DNA from 2 places in the Bartonella sp. HY328 genome. Region 1 is predicted to be linked to the other one. Evidence: predicted binding sites of a transcription regulator. Region 1 holds the regulator's gene; the other holds the start of a gene.
What was found. The regulator HrcA, encoded in region 1, represses chaperone genes, less so after heat shock. The targets are predictions, from matches to a motif close to GTTAGCACTCNCNNNNNGNGAGTGCTAAC.

Region 1 (10,947 bases):
AATGGCAGTAATTTTATCTGGAATTGCATTTTTATAACGCTCATTTGCGCCTTGCCAAGTAAGATCGCTTAAATAGTTTTGCGGATCTTTGCCTTGTGGCACTGGCTCATCAGGATAGCTATAGGAAATTTCATCGAGTGAAAAATGAATGGGCGTAACAAAGTCTTGTTGCGCTAAAAGACTATCAGCATAATTGCGGTAAATTCGCTGCAATTCGATTATCGGCTTCATATGTCTTTCAGCATTTTTAGCAAGCTGATAGCCAGCTTCATCAAGACTTGTATGTAAGCAAATTGCGGTAAGAACATCTTGCAATGGTCTGCGCTCGCTACGATGATAAAGAATATCTGTCGTGGCAATGAGCGGAATATTTACCTGTTGGCTAAGGGTCAGTAATTTAGCCGCCCGCCTTTGATCGCTGCCCATATAGGCCATATCAAGAGCAAGCCAAACTTGCCTTGGTGCAGCATTGACAATTAGCAATAATTGGCTTTTTAAAGTTTCAATCTCTTTAATAGTGGGAATGGTTGCTGGTGCAATCGTAATAATTTGGAAAAACCGCGCGCGAAAGCAAAAATCTGCCCAGCTAATATGGCACTGCCCTTTGATTTGTGAGCGCATTTTTCCTTCACTTAATAAGCGGCAAAGCTGGCCATAGGCTGCACGGTCACGCGGATAAACAATTAAATCCGGCATATTATCGGTAAATTGCAAGCGGCAGCCGACAAAATAGCGAAAATCTGGATTTTCTTGCTGTATTTTGCGTGCTGCGGTCAAGCCACGAATAATTCCGGCAAGACTATTAATATCGGCAAGGCCAATGCCGCTATATCCAAGCTTTGCAGCTTCCTCAATCAGCTCATGGGGGTGGGATGCGCCTTGCAAAAATGAATAATTGCTGCGTGTGACCATTTCAAAAATTGCAACCATTTTGGGCTACCTTGAATTTTTAAGCAAATAGGCCATGCAAAAACCATTTTGGCGAAGATTTTTCGCTGTAAAGTCCATAGCGAAAAATCCAAAAACGCCGGCCAATTTCATCTTCCACCCGATAATAATCACGGGTGGGTGCAGAATTTTTCCACCATTCTGCACCAATACGCTCCGGCCCTTCAGCAAGGCGGATACGGTGTAAAACACGCCGCCAACGAAAAGAGGCAGGTGGGCTATCGGGAACGGCAGCCACGACATCAATCGGTTGCGGCGGCACAAAAATGCGGCAGGGGCGTTCTGCGGCCTCTTGATTTTGGGCAAAAAACATTGCCTCATCAAAATGATCTGTTTTTACCTTGCCGGCATAAAGCGCAGGTTGCCATGCAAAGGCTTTTTCGGGGATATGGCTTTGGTGAAGCTCAAGACGTAAAACCTGATTATGGCCTAAACGAGTTGAAAGTCTGTCAATAAAGCTAGTAATTTCACTATTATCTTGGGATTTTACAAATAGATTTTGCTCCACTGCAATAATTTTTTCACATTCAAGAGCTGCAAAAGCAAAAGCATCAAAACCATAACCAATATCCAGTGGCGTTGCCAAAGATGTAAGTCGTTCTTTAATTAGCCGCATCAATTGCGCCGCTTCATTTAAGGGCTTACTTGTTTCAATGGCAATGATTTGCCGTGCACCATCAACTCTGAAAAATGCAATATGGATAAGTTTTGCACCTTCACCGCGATCACGCAATTTTTTACAAAAATCTTGTGCTAGCGGTTCTAATACGACAATCATCTGATCTTCGTTCATCACGGGATCATTAAGGCGACCAATTTTATAGCATAAAGGTTTAGGCGTAATGGGTGAAATGGGGTGATGTTTTTGCCCATAGAGTAATTGTAATTTAGTAACTGGTACTGCGCCAAATCGGGCATTTAATGCAGCGGGTTTTAAATTGCGTATTGCACCAATTGTTTTAAAGCCAGCCTTGGTCAAGTCATGATAAATTGCCTCCTCAAGCTCTAAGGCTTTAAGTGGCATTATATCAAGTGTAGGAGCTAAATTTTGCTTTTCAATAATTCCACCCTTGCCAAAACGCGCAAAAATACGTGCAGCATGGGGTGTCGTCGTGATAGCGGCTTTGGTTTCAAACCCCAAATTTTGATAAAATTCTATAATTCTATCAAGCATATTTTTTGCGCCACCAAAAAGATGATCGCAACCAGTAATATCGAGCATTAAACCAAAGGGAAGATTATAGGCAATAAGCGGCGTAAAACGCTCTGCCGCTTCGGCCAGCCATTTTAAACAAGCATTATCCTTATGCGGCTCGCTCATTTGTACTTCAAACTCTGGAAAAATGGCTTTAGCTTCGCTCATGCTTTGGCCAATATAAAGTCCTTTTGCTGCTGCCTGCCGGTTAATGGCGGTGATAACTAGCCCCGATGCCTGACGGCTAATTAAAGCCAAGGCATTGTTTTCACTCTTAACTGGCGTGTTTTTTTGCCTTGAACGCGTGATCCGATTGGTTGGTAGGTATGGAAAATAAAGGGCGAGATAAAGTCGGTTCACTAAAGGTTTTGTCATGAAAGTTCCATTCCATAGACCAATGGCCAATGCCGCCAGAGCGGTTACGAATAAGTTCAACATCAAAAAAAGGCGCACCGGGTGCCATTGCTCCCGATGAGATTGATTGGCCACTTGCTATGCGCCAACGTGTAAAAGCACTGCTGGTTTTGGGGGCGTTTTTGGCCATAAGCATGAAAGCTGGAATATTGTTTTTTTCACTGGCAAGATGCAGACGACGGCTGGTGGTAAAATCCAATGCTTTGCAACTATCTGATAGGCTTAAAACAACACCGCTAATATTTTTTAATTGTAGTGCGTCATCACCAGCTTTTAAAACATCGGTTAAATGGGCGCAGCGGATAAGGATTAATTGCGAAGGGTCAAGCCCCATAGCAATAATGCCATAGGGATTTAAACCACCATATTCAAACAAAATGCCATCATCTTCAATCCAGATCAGCGGTTGTAAGCTTGGACCTTTATTGGCACGTAAAATTAAAGCTAACACAAAACCATAAGCGGCTTGCCAATGAGATGGGGCAGGGACAATTTCATGTAATGATCCACGCAAAATTGGCTTTATAATCTCATCTGCTTCACTTAAACCTAAACAAAAATGGGTAAATTCAACATTATTTAGGCTTTGATGATTATAATTTGCATCCGCTTTATGGAAATGGTCTATTTGATTATTTGATAAAATCTGCGCAGCTGGACGGCCTTCCATTTTGGCAATTTGCTGACGCAATTTGTTTAAATTAGCTTGATCCATGCTCGACTCACATTTAATATGTTCTTGTTTTGTTCCTTATGCTGGATAAAGCAAAAAGAGTCAAGAATGCAAATGTGATGGCCATTTTATGGTAATGAGTGCATCAGAAAAATTAAGAGTTAAATCTATGATATAATAATTAAAAAACCATATTTCATTTTTCTATTTAGCGGGGTTATCTGTTTGATATTTTTAATGTAGATATAGAGGTAGAAATATTAAAGCTGCAATATAAAGACCTAAGCCAAATGATAAATGCGCATTTAAACTTTTAACACGAGCTATAAAAGGTTGCGGGGTTTTATTGGCTGCAAAGCCAAAACCAAATGCTGGTTGCATGATAAAAAAAGGCATGACTGTACTTATCAAGCCCATGACTAAAGCAGGCCAAAGGCTTGGGTGTTGTAGCCAGTTTTTACCAGTAAAATAGATTAAAATTGCTGCAAAAATAATGCCTATAAGATAATGAGAAAACCATCCTAATATTTTTTCGCCCGCGATCGGTTGGCTTTTTAAAATATTATTGTGGCTTAATTGGCCGTGGCGCATATGACCAATTAAGCGGCCAACTAAACGATAATCAAGAGATGAAATAGCAAATATTTTTTTTAAAAATAATGCCCATAAATCCATAATCAATGTTGCACCGATGCCAATAATTATGATTGAAAAAAATAAATCAAAGTCATTCATAAATATTGCCCCCTTAATCATTCAATCAATATATTGAATGATTAATTTATGGTAATGACAATGTCAATAAAATATTATATAGAGTGCTAAAGGTGTATTGTTTGGTTTTTCAAAAATTGTGTGACAGAGGCAAACAAGAATTTATATAATTTTTTTATTGTTTAAATGAAGAATTTATCATGACGAAAATTGAGCTTATATATATGGAAAAAATGGCTGATATTGCAAAAACTTTAGGGCATAGCCATCGTTTAAGTTTATTGAACCATATTGCTCAAGCAGAACGTTCCGTTGAGGTTTTGGCAGAGCTTTGCCATTTGTCTATTGCCAATGCATCGCAGCATTTACAACATTTGCGTCGAGCTGGTTTTGTTAAAACCCGTCGCGAGGGTAAAAATATTCATTACCGTTTGGGCGATGGACCAATAAATGGCCTTTTATTGTCTCTACGTGATTATGTTGAGTTCCAGCAAGTGGCTATGCAGCAAGTTATCAATGATAGTATCAGTAAACTTTCTAAGTTAGAAGCTGTTTCGATTGAACAATTATTGGCTGATATGCATGATCAAAGCATCGTGGTTTTGGATGTGCGCTCACATGAAGAATATACAAGCGGCCATTTGGTTGGCGCGATCAATATTCCAACGGCTGAACTAGGACAACGCTTATCAGAATTACCGCTTAAGAGTTATATTGTCGCTTATTGTCGTGGGCCTTATTGTGTTTTATCGACTGAGGCAGTGCGTATGCTCAATTCTAAGGGATATAAGGCGAAGCGTTTAGCTGCTGGATTTCCCGAATGGAAAGCAGCAGGCTTACCCATAGGATAAAATATCTCATAAAATTATTGAATGTTTCTTGTTAAGTGCAATTAATGATTTGGTGATCAAATCGAAGATAAATTTTTTATGCTTAAAAACAATGAATACTCAATAAAGAATTAAAATTTTAGACCTAAATTGAAGAATGAACTTAACGCAATAAGCGTGAGACAAGTTGCGCGGTATAATCAACCATCGGCACAATGCGCGCATAATTAAGGCGTGTTGGGCCAATAACGCCTAAAGCACCAATGACCTTTTCATTGCTATCACGAAAAGGAGCAACCACCACCGATGAACCTGATAGGGAAAATAATTTATTTTCAGAGCCGATAAAAATACGCACGCCCGATGCTTCCTCGGCAAGGTCAAGCAATTGCACCATGCCATCGCGGGTTTCCAAATCATCAAACAAATTGCGTAAACGCTCAATATCTTCCTTGGCGTGAATATCTTCTAATAAATTTGCGCGGCCGCGCACAATAAGGCGCGCTGGCATATCAGCACTGACGCCGCCCCAAACTGCAAGGCCATTATCGACCAATTGCTGGGAAAGCGTATCGAGATTGGCACGTGTTTCATCACGTTCACGGGCAATATCATCACGCACTTCGTTTAAGCTTCGTCCCTTAATGTGGGCATTAAGGTAATTACTGGCTTCCGCTAATTGTGAATGGGTAACGCCTTCTGGCAATTCTACGATACGGTTTTCAACCTCGCCATTTTGATTAACCAGTACAACTAAAGCGCGGCGCGGATCAAGGCGCACAAATTCAATATGCTTTAATGATCCATCGGATTTAGTTGCTAAAACAAGCCCCGCGCCGCGCGATAAACCAGAAAGCACTTGGCTTGCCTCGGTTAAAAATTGTTCAACCGACTGGCTGGAACCTGCAGCATGCACTTGCTCTTCAATATGTTTGCGTTCATTGGCTGGTAAATCACCAACTTCCATAAAAGCATCAACAAAAAAACGTAAGCCAAGCTCAGTTGGCATGCGACCGGCGGAAATATGCGGTGCATAAATAAGGCCTGATTGTTCCAAATCGCTCATGACATTGCGAATAGTAGCTGGCGATAAGGACGAGGTTAAATTGCGAGATAAATTACGTGAGCCTACCGGCTCTCCATCGGTTAAATAGCTTTCAACAATGCGGCGAAAAATCTCGCGAGAGCGCTCATCCATTTCACCCAATCCCATTGTATCAAAAACCGATGACATGATATTAAACCCAAAACCTTTTTGTTCGCTTTAAGCACGGTTAAAACAGCGCATAAATATATTGCTTTATATATAGCTATTTAAAAAAATAGGATCAATAATTATAAATTATTGATAGGGCCATGTATTTATAAAAAGCAAAGCAAACGATTACAATTGTCCACACCAATATAGTCAAATCATAACAAAAAATGAAAAAAAAATCAAAATACGCATTTGTTTATTTAATTTCAAAGTCTAATAGTTTAAACGTGAAAATCTGCTTTTGGTATTTTATGAAAGCAGCTACATCTTATATTGTCCCCGTGCCCGTTGATAGATCAAGTTCTTAAGAATTGCATCTTTCAATATCTTTCATGGCATAAAATTAGAAAGGCCTTTTCCATGCGTCATTCCAACCGTTCCAATGATCAAATGCGACCAATTTCTTTTGAACGGGGGGTCAATAAACACGCTGAAGGCTCATGTTTGGTTAAATTTGGCGATACTCATGTTTTATGTACGGCAAGCTTGGAAGAGCGCGTTCCTGGTTGGATGCGTAATACGGGTAAAGGTTGGATAACAGCTGAATATGGCATGTTGCCACGTTCAACCAACGACCGCATGCGCCGTGAAGCGTCATCAGGTAAGCAAGGTGGTCGCACACTTGAAATTCAGCGTCTTATTGGCCGCTCATTGCGCGCTGTTGTTGATTTGCAAGCCTTGGGTGAAATGCAAATTACCGTTGATTGCGATGTATTGCAGGCTGATGGCGGCACTCGTACCGCTGCTATTACCGGTGGCTTCATCGCACTTTATGATTGCTTTGCTTTGATGGAAAAACGCCAGATCGTTCGCGTCGAGCGCGTATTGAAAGATCATGTTGCAGCAATTAGCTGTGGCATTATTGGCGGCGAGCCAATGATTGATCTTGATTATAATGAAGATTCAACCGCTGGAACAGACGCCAATTTTGTGATGACTGGTAAGGGCGGTATTGTTGAAATTCAAGGCACTGCTGAAGGTGAGCCTTTCTCACAAGACCAGTTCGACAGTCTTTTAAAGCTTGCCCGTAATGGCATCAACCAATTGGTTGAATTGCAAAAACAGGCAATTGCTAAAGTTTAAAAATGTGTGGCTTAAAAATGCGTACATTAGATACAAAAGATATTATTGTTGCCACTCATAATGCTGGCAAGGTAAAGGAAATTGCCGAGCTTATTGGTCCATTTGGCTTTCATACCAAATCAGCCGGAGAGCTTGGTTTACCTGAGCCTGTTGAGACGGGCACCACTTTTGAGCAAAATGCCTATATCAAAGCATTTGCTGCCGCCAAAGCGACTGGCTTGCCAGCCTTGTCAGATGATTCTGGTTTAGAAGTTGATAGCCTTAATAAAGAGCCAGGTGTCTATACGGCTGATTGGGCTATTCAAGCCGATGGTAGCCGTGATTTTGCTCATGCTATGCAAAAGGTGGAAACTGCCTTGCATAAAAAAGGCGCAGTGCGTGATGAGCAACGTCATGGCCGCTTTGTGAGTGTGCTTTGCCTTGCTTGGCCTGATGGTCATGCCGAATATTTCCGTGGGGAAATTGAAGGCATAATTGTTTGGCCACCGCGTGGTGATCAAGGTTTTGGCTATGATCCAATTTTTCAGCCCGAAGGTTTTGATACCACTTTTGGTGAAATGTCGGCCACCCAAAAACATGGTTGGAAAAAAGGTGATAGTGAAGCGCTGTCACACCGTGCCCGTGCCTTTAAACTTTTTGCCGAAAATATGCTGGAAGATTAATGCTTGAGCCTTTTGGCATTTATATCCATTGGCCGTTTTGTGCGGCCAAATGCCCCTATTGCGATTTTAATAGCCATGTACGAATGCGCGGTATTGATGAGCCGCGCTTTCGTGCGGCTTTTTCGCGTGAAATGGCAACATTACGCGAGCGTATTGGTCATAAAACCATCACCAGTATTTTTCTTGGTGGTGGCACGCCATCCTTAATGGAACCGCAAACCGTTGCCCATTTATTAAATGAAATTGCCCGCCATTGGACAATTGAAGGTGGCGCAGAAATTACCATGGAAGCCAATCCATCAAGTGTCGAGGCAGATCGTTTCCGTGCTTATAAAAGCGCTGGGGTTAACCGTTTATCGCTTGGTGTGCAAGCGCTTGATGATGTAGAGCTAAAACGTCTTGGCCGTATTCATGATGTTAAACAAGCCATTTATGCAATTGGCCTTGCGCGTGATATTTTTCCGCGCCTGTCTTTTGACCTTATCTATGCACGCCCCAATCAAACACCGCAATCATGGGAGAGGGAGTTAAATCAAGCAATTGACCTTGCTGCTGATCATTTATCGCTTTATCAATTAACTATTGAAGAAGGCACCGCCTTTCAGCGCCTTTATGAAGCAGGAAAGTTAAAACTGCCAGAGCCTGAAGATGCAGCATTGCTTTATGACATTACCCAAAATATCACGGCCAAGCGTGGTTTGCCCGCTTATGAAATATCTAATCATGCGGTGCCGGGGGCTGAATCGCAGCATAATTTACTTTATTGGCGCTATCAGCAATATTTAGGCATTGGCCCTGGTGCGCATGGTCGTTTTATTGAAGGTGATAAGCGTACCGTTACAATAACCGAAAAATTGCCAGAAAAATGGTGCGATTTGGTTGAAGAAAAAGGCCACGGTATTATTGAGGAAGAATATTTAACCAAAGATAATCAAGCCGATGAAATGCTGCTTATGGGGCTTCGCCTTTATGAAGGGCTGGATATTTACTCGCTTGAATCCTTGCGCGGAAAGCCGCTTGATAATAAGGTGATGGCTGAATTACAAGAATATGGCCTTATTGAAATGATTGGCAATAGCCGCTTACGCGCTAGCGAAAAGGGGCGCATTTTGCTTGATCATATTATTGGAAAACTTGCCGCTTAAACGATTTTAGAAATCTAAATAAGGGTGATAAGCCAATGAGTGAAATAAAAGATAATAGCGTTGATATAGAATTACCTAAAAAGAAAATTAGGTTAAAATACGGAACGAATTGGATCATTATATTAGTATTGTCTTTTTGGACGCTTTTTACTGCGTTAGCAATATGTTTTTTAATTCTTGAGGGTAGTTACGCTGGCATTAAACGCTTATGGAACGATTGGCGCGTTTCACAAAATTACGAAATAATTCCAAATAGCTATGCTAGATATCAATGCTGGAATGATGTCGGTGATGTTGGAAAAATAATAAATTGTGGGGTGACATTTAATTTAGGTCAGCGCAATCAACAAAAATTAAATTCTCGTAGAGAACATAAGCCTTATAGTTGGTTTCGATTTTTAACTCCTGATAACCTTTCTTTATCCGGAAATTCACCAATGATAAGAAGTGTTGGTGATCCCACTAAAGTAACTTTTCTTTTTGGTGTTGAGACCTTAAAAATACGGTTTTTAACTTTTCTAGGTCAAAAACTTTTTTGGGGTATAATATTATCTGTTTTCCTTTGGGGGCTATATATTTGGTGGCGGGTTTTATATTGGCGCAGTGTGCCTAATGATGTCAGATTAAAAGTCGTCAAAATTGTTGGATATCACGATAGATGGCTTGGTAGAGTTTACTCATATTATGGTTTGACAAAAGCTGAAGTGCTTGAGGCTTTAAAAATAAACCCGACACCTAATACTTGGGTTTTTACAAAGCCACTACGCACACAGCTATCGAATAATCCGATAAGAAAAAAACAAAAACCCATTTTTTTAAGTAAAGATCAAAAATTTGGGTTAGCGATTGAAGCTAAGCAAGCAGGTGGTGGTTTTTTTCTTGACCATAATTTAACGCGGCTTGTTTTATCCAAACAGGATAAAGCAAAACTACAGGCCAGTATTAACGCCTATCAGGCGTGGATTGCCCAGCACCCAGAAGTATTGCAAAAATTTGATGCGTATATTGAAAATATGCCTGAAACTGAGCAGGATAAAATCTATAACCCACTCAAAGAATGAGTGGGTTAAAATAACCATTTGTGAAATGCAAATATTTGAATTTGTTTTTTAAGTTTTTTTATCGGCTCACGCGAAGCGTCTTGCACCAAATACGCAGCCAATAACACCCAAAGACACGATAATCATCATGAGATCGACATGTTCGTGCAAGATAACTGCCGATAATATCATGCCCATGAAGGGCTGCAATAATTGCAATTGACCAATTTTGGCAATACCGCCTTCAGCCAGTCCCTTATACCAAAAGAAAAAGCCGATAAACATTGAAAACAAGCTAACATAGGCAAGGGCTAGCCAGCCATTTATTGAAATAGCGCTTATGTCACTTGGCCAAAATGCAATGCTTAAAATAATCATGAGCGGGAGCGAAACTATCAAAGCATAGGAGATAACCAATGGGCCACCAAGACGGCGTGATAGTTTAGCACCTTCAGCATAACCAAGGCCCGCTGAAATTATCGCGAGGAGCATATAGATATCACCCATTGGTGCAGCTGAAAAACCCTGCAATAGTGAGTAAGCAACAATACATAAACTACCAATAATTGCAAAAAACCAAAATAACGGCTTGGGACGCTCGCCTGCACGCAACACCGCAAAAATTGCCGTCATTAAAGGTAAAAGTGCGGTAAATACTAAGGAATGGGCAGATGTTATATGCTGTAACGCAAGGGCAGTGAATAAAGGAAAGCCAACAACAATACCAAGAGCGGTTAGGATAAGGCTAAAAATATCGTGTTTTTGTGGCAGTTTGGCTTTAAGTAAATAAACCACCAAAATTGCGCAAATGCCAGCAATGGTGGCACGTGCCGTGGTTAAAAAATATGGATTCATATCCAAAACGCCAATGCGAGTTGCGGGCAGGGAGCCGGCAAAAATAGCCACACCTAAAAAGCCATTTAAATAACCATTGGACTGTTTGGTTTTTGTAACTGTTGGACTAACATTAGTAATATCAATTGAA
Region 2 (10,947 bases), 260 kb from region 1:
ATCAGCGGCTTGACTAGACTAATATCAATATATTTTTTAAAAGCGTTCATAGGTTTAACTATACAACGATATTTGATGATGTTATAGAGCTAAAATACGAATGAAGGAAATTAATATGCGTAAATTTTTGACCTCTATTATTGCAATGACGACAATCATCGGCTTTGGCAGCGCTGCGCTTGCAGATAATGCCATTATCGCTTCAGCCGGTGGCTTTCGCAAGCCAATAACTGAACTTGTAGCCCAATTTCAGCAGCAAAGTGGCATAAAATTGGACCAAGTTTATGGGCATATGGGGCAGATTATTACGCAAGCATCGGAAAATAAAGATGTTGCATTGGCTTGTGGCGATGAAAGCGTATTAAAAGCCGCCAAGAATGTTGAGTTTTCAAAAATGCTACCGCTTGGTGATGGCAAATTAGTTTTGGCTTTCCGCAAGGGGCTTAAAATTGAAGATACTAAGGATATTGTAGCAGCCGACATAACAAAAATTGGCGTTGCAGATCAAAAAAGTGCAATTTATGGTATGGCAGCACGTGAATTTTTACAAAACTCTAAGCTTGATAAGCAAGTAGATGATAAAATCCTGCCTGTTGCCAGTGTGCCACAAGTTACCAGCTATATTGTAAGCGGTGATGTTGATGTAGGTTTTATCAATGCTACCGATGCATTAGGCGCTGGTGATAAAATTGGCGGCTTTATTGAAGTTGACCAAAAGCTTTATACACCAATCAAGATAAGCTGCGCAGTAACCAAAGACCATGCAGAAACAAAGGCAGTTAAAGAGTTCTCGTCGTTTTTAAAAACTCAAGTTGCCCAATCTATTTTAAAACGATACGGGCTTTAAGATATTGCTACTTAATCTAATCAACGAAATTGCCGATCCAAGCGTCATTCAATCGGTAATTTTAACCTTGCGCGTCGTTGTGGCCACTTTTTTTTGTCACCTTATTTTAGGGGCGCTCCTTGGCTGGGCATTAGCGCAAAAAAAGTGGTTTGGGCGCACATTGCTTGATATTATCATCACGCTCCCCCTTATTTTTCCGCCAATGGCTCTTGGTTTTTTTCTTCTTTTATTGCTGGGTCGCAATGGTTATATCGGCAAATTTTTAAACAATGTATTTTCTATCAATTTAATTTTTTCGATTGAAGCGGTGATCTTAGCTTCCGTCATTGCTGGTCTGCCATTGGTTGTAAAACCGGTTGAGGCTGCAATCCGAAATCTACCAAAAAGCCTATGCGAAGCATCCTACACGCTTGGACATGGCCGCTTGACCACATTTTTCTTGGTGATTTTACCTAATATAAAAGGCGCATTTATCGCAGGCCTCATCCTTGCAACCGCCCGCGCTATGGGAGAAGTTGGCATTACCCTTATGCTTGGTGGTAATATTTTAGGCCGTACCAATACCATATCATTAGAAATTTATAACGCCGTTTTCAATACCGACTATGATCGCGCCTTGGCATTGTCGCTTCTACTTGCAGTTATTTCCATACTGATATTTATATTAATGCGCATTTTCACACGCAATGATTTGCAAAAACATTAAATTTAATATTATGTTTCCCAATATTTTATAAGGCTTTATGAATTGCTACTTTCACATCTTTTGGCGCTGCATAATAAGGCTGTGAGGTTACAAGAATGTCGGCTCCTGCCTGTGCAAAACTTTTCGCATTTTGCGCATTTATGCCGCCAGCAGCAGAAAGCAGTGGCGGATTTTTAAAAGTTAAAAAGGCAGTTTTTAATTGAGCAATATCTTCAAGACTTACCTTATCCATCTGGATAATATCTGCGCCAGCTTTTGCAAATTCCAGTGCTTCGGCAACATTATTACTTTCAATGGCAATTTTACGCTCAGGTGCCGCATTGCGTAAGTTCATAATATAGTTTTCAAGGCTGATATCGGGCGCAAAAAGATTGCGATGTTCTGCAAAAATAAGAACGAAATCCGAAAGCCCTAAACGGTGGGGACTTGCTCCTGCGCTATTAATGGCTTTCAATGCCGCTTTCTTAACGCCCGGCATATGTTTGCGCGTACAAGTTACATGACAATCTGAATTACCGGCTTTTGCTTCTTTAACGATATTTGCAGTTGCGCTGGCTATGCCAGATAAAATTTCCATAAAGGTTTGTGCTACCTTATAAACTTCGTGAATTGCGCCCGCTTTCCCCGTTCCGCTCAAAATGACATCGCCAGCATTTAAAGCATCACCGCTTTTAAAAAACTGGGTTATATTAATATGTTTTAAATGAAATAAGCGCGCCGCTTCTTCAACACCGCATAACGTCATATCCGTTCGGGCGGTCATCGTAATTTCAGCATTAACTTTAGTTAAACCCAAACCATTGGTTGTAATATCGCCATAGGGACAATCATCATCAAGCATGGATAAAAGCATATTATCATTTAGGCAAATCATTTTGGGCCTCTAATTATTGGCTATTAACGTATTTATACTGCAAATATTAATTACCGAAAAAGAAAAACCATATCCATAGTTAGAGTATAAATCACCCCATCTTTTAACGGAGCATAACACTCTCCAGCTATTTATCGCAAATTCAGGCAGTTTTTGTGGCGGACTATTCCTTTGACGCCTTTAAGGCTATGGGGAATAAGCTCTAGCCCCAGTAATCGGTCAGGATTAACCGGCGCTGGCATATGAATATGTCCATTGGGTATTTTTTTAAATCCAAAACGGCCGTAATAGGGCTCATCACCAACTAATAGGATCGATCTAAATTCAGCAGCTCGCGCAGCTTCAATGGCAATGTTCATCAAATGTTTGCCGATGCCTGCACTTTTAAGTTTTGGAGAAATAACGATTGGCCCCAAGAGGAGACTTAAATCCTGCCCAATATAAATTGGTGTTTGCCTTATGGTGCCTACTACTTCATTATTTTTTAACGCAACAAAAGAAAGCGAACGATCATGCCCACCAGATTCGCGTATCAAGTGGGCTGCCCGCGTAAAACGCGATGGTCCAAAAGCCTCTTCATTCAAATTTTCGATGATAGCATTATGCGCGGCATCTTCCGCCGCATAGATTAACTCTACAAATGTCATTTAAAATTCCACTGATATATTATGAACACAACAAAGCGATGCCCTTAGAGGCAAAATCAAATCATCGTCGGTTAAAGTTCATAAAATCAACCAAAGAATTTCCCAATGAAAGCTAGAGTAAATATTCAATACCACATTATTAGACAAAAAATTGAAAATAGCTATTAAAAAATAAAATTTATAAAAATTTTCAAATAATAAGACAGAACGAATATGTTGCAAGTATGACACAAAGAGCAATATCCAGCGATGATAACCTTAAGTTTTTGAATAATTTGATTTCAATCAATGAATTGGGGGCATAAAGGGTGCATTGATCAATTATATTAGTTGCACTTTTACGGAGAGAAAAATGAAAAAGTGGATTGGTGCTAGTGTTCTGGCCATCGCAGCTGCAACGGCTTTTTCTAACTCGGCATCTGCTGCCGATGTTGTAAATCAACAGCCTACACAATATGAAGCGACTCCTGTTGTGCAAGAGGCTTCAAGCCCATGGCAAATTCGTGTACGCGCTTTAGGCGTTATTCCACAGAATAAGGGTCATGTTAGTCAGATTCCAGATTCAGGTCTTGGGTTCTCAAATACAGTTGTTCCTGAGCTCGATATTACCTATTACTTCACCGACAATTTAGCTGCAGAGCTTATTCTTGGTACAACTTATTCAAAAGTTGATAGCCGCCGCTCATTGTCGCAAGCTGGTGCGGGTCGTCTTGGTAAAACTTGGATTTTGCCTCCAACACTTACATTGCAATATCACTTCACCAATTTTGGCAACTTTAAGCCTTATGTCGGTGCTGGTGTGAACTATACTTTCTTCTATAAAGAAAAAGCATATGCAAATGATGCTGGCATTGGTCTTGATGACTTTAATGTTAAAAATACTTGGGGCGCAGCATTGCAAGTTGGTTTCGACTATATGCTTGATAAGCATTGGGGTTTAAACTTGGATGTGAAGAAACTTTATTTGCGTCCAGATTGGAGCGGCCGCCTCAATCCAGCAACTGCTAGTGCACTTGGTATGGATCCACATATTAGCGGTAAAGCTAAGCTTGATCCTTGGTTAATTGGTGCAGGTATTACCTACCGCTTCTAATTTATGGGCAATAGAAGTTTAGCTAACATGGTTAAGACCTATTTTGATTGTGTTGGCGCTTCTATTACCTTATCACATTTGGCCAGAGTTTGATGAATTGCGGGGGCTGGTCATCAAACTGCTTAAAGGGAGTGTTTTTTTAAACACTCCCTTTGGCTTTTTAAAAGCTAAAGAATCTCTATTATTAAGACTGCTATATGGCGATAACCAATTAAAGCCACATTAATAATCATAGCGTTAGGCTTAAAGTCTTATACTAGTAGTTTGAATTTACCATTATCTATAATTATGCTTCATAAAGCCCTTGTTCTGCAGGTAAATGTTTGCAAATTATTGTCTTCGCTTATTTTTAAGCTGAACCAAGTTTAGTTAAACATGATAGCAATGACATGCGTGCCATAAGTCACAATTGCGCGTCTTAGTATAGCGTTTGTGGGCTGTTACTACCAAAAATATTCATATTTTAGGTTAGTTGACTTATGCTAATACGCAAAGGAATAAGTCATTTCCACGACGAATTTAAAACTTTAGCAAGGAACAAGAGTGGCTTTATAATCAATAGTTATTTGTTTTTAAAAATTGATTGTGCCAACGTAATTTAACCAAAAATAGATGCATAAAAAAAGCGGCTCGATGAGCCGCTTTTCTGTATCTGATAGAGGTTAGGACTATTAGAAGTCCATACCGCCCATACCACCCATGCCGCCACCTGGCATTGCAGGCATTGCAGATTCTTTCTTAGGAAGTTCTGCAATCATGGCTTCAGTGGTTACAAGAAGACCAGCAACTGATGCTGCGTTTTGTAAGGCAGAGCGAACAACCTTAACTGGATCAACAATACCAAGAGCGATAAGATCACCATATTCGCCAGTTGCAGTGTTGTAGCCAAATGTGTCAGCGCTGTTTTCAAGGATCTTGCCAACAACGATTGAAGCTTCATCACCAGCATTGGTTGCGATCTGACGAGCAGGAGCTTGTAGAGCGCGACGAACAAGGTTGATACCAGCATCTTGGTCAGCATTGATACCCTTAACGGTGATGCCGTTAGCAGCGCGAAGAAGTGCAGTACCACCACCAGGAACAATACCTTCTTCAACAGCGGCGCGAGTTGCATTCAATGCATCGTCAACGCGGTCTTTCTTTTCCTTAACTTCAACTTCAGTTGCACCGCCAACGCGGATAACTGCAACGCCACCAGCAAGCTTAGCAAGACGTTCTTGAAGTTTTTCACGGTCATAATCAGAAGTTGTTTCTTCGATCTGAGCCTTAATCTGGCTAACGCGTGCATTGATTTCAGCTTTTTCACCAGCACCATCAACGATTGTGGTGGTTTCTTTAGTGATAGCAACTTTCTTCGCACGGCCAAGCATGTCAAGAGTTACGTTTTCAAGCTTAATGCCGATATCTTCAGAAATAACCTGACCTGCTGTAAGAACAGCGATATCTTCAAGCATTGCCTTACGACGATCGCCAAAGCCAGGAGCCTTAACAGCCGCGATTTTCAAACCACCGCGAAGCTTGTTAACAACGAGAGTTGCCAATGCTTCACCTTCTACATCTTCAGCGATGATGAGAAGTGGCTTACCGGTCTGAACGATAGCTTCAAGAACAGGAAGAAGAGCTTGCAAGTTTGAAAGCTTCTTTTCATGGATAAGGATGTAAGGATCATCAAGATCTGCCACCATCTTTTCAGCATTGGTGACGAAATATGGTGAAAGGTAACCGCGGTCGAACTGCATACCTTCAACAACTTCAAGCTCTGTTTCAGCAGTTTTAGCTTCTTCAACAGTGATAACGCCTTCATTGCCAACTTTTTGCATGGCTTCAGCAATCATCTTACCGATTTCTGCTTCACCATTTGCTGAAATTGTACCAACTTGAGCAACTTCATCAGATGTGTTGATTTTTTTTGCTTTTTTAAGCAATACACCAACAACTTCAGCAACTGCTGCATCAATACCGCGCTTTACATCCATTGGGTTCATGCCGGCAGCAACAGCTTTTGCGCCTTCTTGAACGATAGCTTGTGCAAGAACAGTTGCAGTTGTTGTACCATCACCAGCGATATCGTTGGTTTTAGAAGCAACTTCACGCACCATTTGTGCGCCCATATTTTCGAACTTATCTTCAAGTTCGATTTCTTTAGCAACTGAAACGCCATCTTTAGTGATGCGTGGTGCACCAAATGACTTTTCAATAACAACATTACGGCCTTTTGGACCTAGTGTTACTTTAACAGCGTTGGCAAGGATATCAACACCGCGCAACATGCGCTCACGTGCTTCACGGCCAAATTTGACTTCTTTAGCAGCCATTTATTTAACTCCTTTTAGGGAAATTTCCCAAATTTTTAAAATTAGGCGAATAGGTATAGGCTCAAAAGCTAATGGATTAGCCGAGAATACCCATAATGTCGGATTCTTTCATGATCAAAAGGTCTTCGCCACCAAGCTTGACTTCAGTGCCAGACCATTTGCCGAAAAGAACGCGATCGCCAGCTTTAACGTCGAGAGCAGCAACCTTGCCGTTTTCATCACGTGCGCCTGGTCCAACAGCAACAACTTCACCTTCTTGAGGCTTTTCTTTGGCGCTATCAGGAATGATGATACCACCAGCAGTCTTTTCTTCTGATTCAACGCGGCGAACCACAACACGGTCGTGGAGCGGGCGGAAATTTGGTGTAGCCATGGTTTTTACCCTTAGTAAAAATGTTAACTTAAATAATTGAACAGGCTTTACGCCTTTGTTGTTAGCACTCAATGTTTGAGAGTGCTAACGCTGCAATAGAGATAAAAATTGAATAGTCATTTGTCAAGGAATGAAGAAAAATATTTTTTATTTTTTTAAAAAAATATTTATTACTTTTATCAGCTGTTTGAAATTAGCTTTAATGTGCGCGTGAATTACGACATTTATAAGTTGAAAAGAAATCGATCTCTAACTTGTTTAAAATGCGCCTAGATCGCTTTTAAAATGTTGCTATTAAAAGATATTTTGCAACGCATTTTCCAATTTCTATCCCTTTAAAATGACATATATCATGGAAATGACATGGTAATATGACAAATTAAAAGACTAATAGCTTATTTTTGAACATTGTCCCATCTAAACGGCGTGGAAAGAAAAAACTTGGCCCTTGCAGTTTTTGTTTCAATTGCAAAAACCAACTTTAATACAATATATGCCGCTGCGTTCGGGTGAAGCAGGCTACGAAACGGTTAAGGACATGCGCCTATTGGGAAGAGGTTAAGGAAGCTACTTGCAAGTTGGCTGGGTTGTGGTCCTTAAGTCTCATCATCTTCCAAATAACGGGTTGAACGCCATATTGTCAAAGTTTCATTAATGTTATCGCGTACAAAATGCATCGCGCTATCACGGTCATAGCCTTCATCGCGTAATTGATCATAATCTGTATAATTATGGCGGATATAGGCAATGGCAGCCAACCAAATAGCGATTGATGGCGGAAACTTGCGTAAATGCGGGGCGTTTACCGCTTCTTTGATCGCTTCCGCATCAATAAAAGGAATAGCTGGAAAAAGCTCATTTAAAATTTTGCTTTTGCTTTGGTTTCTTTTGGTTGTCATTTTATTCTATTAAGTGCAAAAAATTTAATCATTTTATGGGGCTTGAAACGACTTTAAACGTAAAGTGGCTATATTTTGTGAAAATACTTTATTCATTTATCTATAAGATTATTTTGGCAAAAAAATGTAAATTAAATTTCAGTTGAACTTTTTATAACCAAATAAACAAAAACAATATAATCTTAAACTTCCCACGGTATGAGAATTGTTTTAAGATCGCATAAATAGATTAGACAGTTGGAGTTAACAAATGAGCAAGACGGTTAGAGTTAATTTGGGCGAACGTAGCTATGATATTTTAATTGGCTCTAATCTTATTAATTCATGCGGTGAGCTAATCTCGTCACGGTTTAAAGGCGTAAGAACAGCCATTGTAACTGATAGCAATGTTGCAAAAATCCATCTTAAAACGGTGGAGGATAGTTTAAAGCAAGCTGGTATTGATAATACATCCATCATTGTTGATGCGGGAGAAAAATCAAAATCCTTTCCTGTTTTACAAAAAGTTGTCAGTGATATTCTTGACGCCAAATTAGAGCGCGGCGATATGGTTTTGGCGCTTGGCGGCGGCGTTGTTGGTGATTTAACTGGTTTTGCTGCTGGCATCGTTCGCCGTGGCATGGGCTTTATCCAAGTGCCAACCTCGCTTTTGGCGCAAGTTGATTCTTCAGTTGGCGGTAAAACTGGCATTAATACAGCACATGGAAAAAACTTGGTTGGCGTTTTTTATCAGCCAGAACTCGTGCTTGCTGACACCGAGGTGCTTGACACATTAAGCAAACGCGAATTTCGGGCTGGATATGCCGAGGTTGTTAAATATGGGCTTATTAACCAACCGGATTTTTTTGAATGGTTGGAAAAAAATTGGCAAGGCGTTTTTGCAGGTGGCAGCGAGCGGGTTAGTGCAATTGCCCGTTCATGCCAATCAAAGGCCGATGTTGTTGCCCGTGACGAACGCGAGTCGGGGGAGCGTGCTTTACTTAATTTAGGCCATACATTTGGCCATGCTTTAGAAACTGCTACCCATTATGATAGTAGCCGACTTGTTCACGGTGAAGGAGTGGCGATTGGCATGGTACTTGCCTATGAATTTTCAGCAAAATTAAATCTTTGTGCGCCGGAAGTGGCTTTACGCGTGCGTGCGCATTTAAAAGAAGTGGGCCTACCGACAGATCTTGGTGATGTGGCAGGCGGCTTGCCTGATGCAGAAACCTTAATGGGCTTTATCGCACAAGATAAAAAAGTTGAACGTGGCGCCTTAACATTTATCCTCACGCGGGGGCTTGGCCAGTCTTTTGTGGCAAAAAATATCGCAACTTCTGATGTTTTAGCCTTTTTACAAGAAAAACTTGCCAAAATTTAACAATCGCTAGTTGATCCTTCAATCGTTATTGGTTAAGAGAAAGGCATCAATGTCCACGTAGCTCAGTAGGATAGAGCACAGGATTCCTAAAAATTGGGCGTTGCAGCTGGGAAACCCTGCAACGGATCTGCTCAAATTCGGGGAAAGCTTTATTGTTGCGATTTGTCCAACAATGTGCCAATCCCGAGCCAAGCTTTCAATGTTTTAGCGCAAGCTAACAATTATTGAAAGAAGGTGTAGAGACTGGACGGGCAGCACCTAAAGGTTAAATGTAATGTTTACCAATGGTGAAGGGACAGTCCAGACCACAAACATAGATGATCCATCTATGGCGATGAAAATCGTAGTGGTATGAATCCTGGGGTCGGGGGTTCGAATCCCTTCGTGGACACCATAACCTCTTTGTATCATGCAATTTATTGTTTTTATTGAATTTTTTAAGTTGATGGCAAAAAGATATAAGGTTAGGGCTTAGAGTTAAAACTTTCCCTAAAGGCATTTGATGGACGCATTTTTTTATGGCCTCGCAAATGGGCTGAGTTTTTTAGTAGTGATTGGTGCGCAAAATGCCTTTATTTTGAAGCAAGGATTAAAGCGCGAATATGTTTTTATTTTATGCTTAACCTGCGCCTTATCCGATGCTTTATTGATTGCCTTTGGTGTAACTGGCTTTCACGTCGTTTTACAAAGCCTACCTTGGATTGAACCGTTAATGCGGTGGGGTGGTGGTTTATTTTTGCTGTGGTATGGTAGCAAAAGTGCAATTGCAGCCTACAGAGCTAATGGAAATATGGAACTTGGCAGCACGCAAAAAATATCCCTTGCAAGTGCTGTTTTAACCTGCCTTGCTTTAACATGGCTTAACCCGCATGTTTATCTTGATACAGTGGTTTTGCTTGGCACTGTCTCCACCCAATTTGCCCCTCATCAATATTTATTTGGGCTTGGTGCGGTGATAGGTTCATTTTTATTCTTTTTTGGTCTCGGGTTTGGCGCTCGTTTTTTACGGCCAATTTTTAACAATTCTCGTTCATGGCAAATACTTGATAGCATTATTGCACTTATCATGTGGGCTATTGCGATAAAGCTTTTATTTTTTTGAAATTAAATGCTTGTTTATTAGCAGTCAATTTGCTGAGATAGCGCATAGCTTTTTAAGTGAACCATGTTATATGGCCGCCGACTGTGATTATACTATTGGTGATTAGATATGCCAACCATTACAAGCAATGAAAATGGTATTGATATAACTAAGGCTCCTTATTGCCTTTTTCTTGGTGGCTGGATGTGCAACCAAAGCAAAGATGGTATCTTTGTTTATGATATGAGACACAGCAAAACTATAACTGAAAACTAGCAAAATCTATCTTACTTTTTGCGCATGCTCGCTTATCAACCTATAAAACAGCTATTGGCTAAACAATTATTGGCGATGCAATATTATAGGGATTGCCCAGATAATCAGCGCAATAATAATCATCAGGATTAAAGCTGTTGCCATGCGTATAAAATCGAAATTAATCGCATCGCTTGGGAAAAATAAACCAGCTACAGTCCCAGCAAAATTTAATATCATTTGAGCAAGTTCGCGTAACATGGCCACCTCCATCATCTTTAAATTATAATACGCCTTTTAAATCATTCTAACAAGCTATTAAATCAACATTGAAGAATGGGGGCAAAACTGCAAATTTAATATATTGGTGGTAGTTTCGGCAAGCTCGGCTGGTTTAGCGCCAGACCACTAATCAAATAACTTTTCGTTAAAATAACATTGCGAACGATCATAGGGCGATAAAAGCGTGATTTGTAATTATTATAATTAAGTTG

Region 2: the regulator HrcA is predicted to act here: its motif matches at 6,916-6,944, upstream of groES (co-chaperone GroES).

The regions. Positions count from the first base shown of each region.
Region 1 is NZ_CP104883.1:550,704-561,650, forward strand. It holds gene N5852_RS02230 (error-prone DNA polymerase) at 1-930, opposite strand, end outside; gene N5852_RS02235 (Y-family DNA polymerase) at 950-2,518, opposite strand; gene N5852_RS02240 (ImuA family protein) at 2,418-3,272, opposite strand; gene N5852_RS02245 (DUF2938 domain-containing protein) at 3,465-3,965, opposite strand; gene N5852_RS02250 (ArsR/SmtB family transcription factor) at 4,145-4,795, shown strand; gene hrcA (heat-inducible transcriptional repressor HrcA) at 4,938-6,008, opposite strand; gene rph (ribonuclease PH) at 6,393-7,115, shown strand; gene N5852_RS02265 (non-canonical purine NTP pyrophosphatase) at 7,133-7,777, shown strand; gene hemW (radical SAM family heme chaperone HemW) at 7,777-8,922, shown strand; gene N5852_RS02275 (hypothetical protein) at 8,958-9,983, shown strand; gene N5852_RS02280 (DMT family transporter) at 10,050-10,947, opposite strand, start outside.
Region 2 is NZ_CP104883.1:813,607-824,553, forward strand. It holds gene N5852_RS03310 (ABC transporter ATP-binding protein) at 1-50, opposite strand, end outside; gene modA (molybdate ABC transporter substrate-binding protein) at 116-847, shown strand; gene modB (molybdate ABC transporter permease subunit) at 852-1,553, shown strand; gene modD (ModD protein) at 1,579-2,427, opposite strand; gene N5852_RS03330 (GNAT family N-acetyltransferase) at 2,559-3,074, opposite strand; gene N5852_RS03335 (OmpW/AlkL family protein) at 3,427-4,167, shown strand; gene groL (chaperonin GroEL) at 4,839-6,482, opposite strand; gene groES (co-chaperone GroES) at 6,559-6,855, opposite strand; gene N5852_RS03350 (DUF2293 domain-containing protein) at 7,452-7,754, opposite strand; gene aroB (3-dehydroquinate synthase) at 8,005-9,117, shown strand; gene N5852_RS03360 (LysE/ArgO family amino acid transporter) at 9,620-10,219, shown strand; gene N5852_RS03365 (hypothetical protein) at 10,328-10,474, shown strand; gene N5852_RS03370 (hypothetical protein) at 10,541-10,714, opposite strand.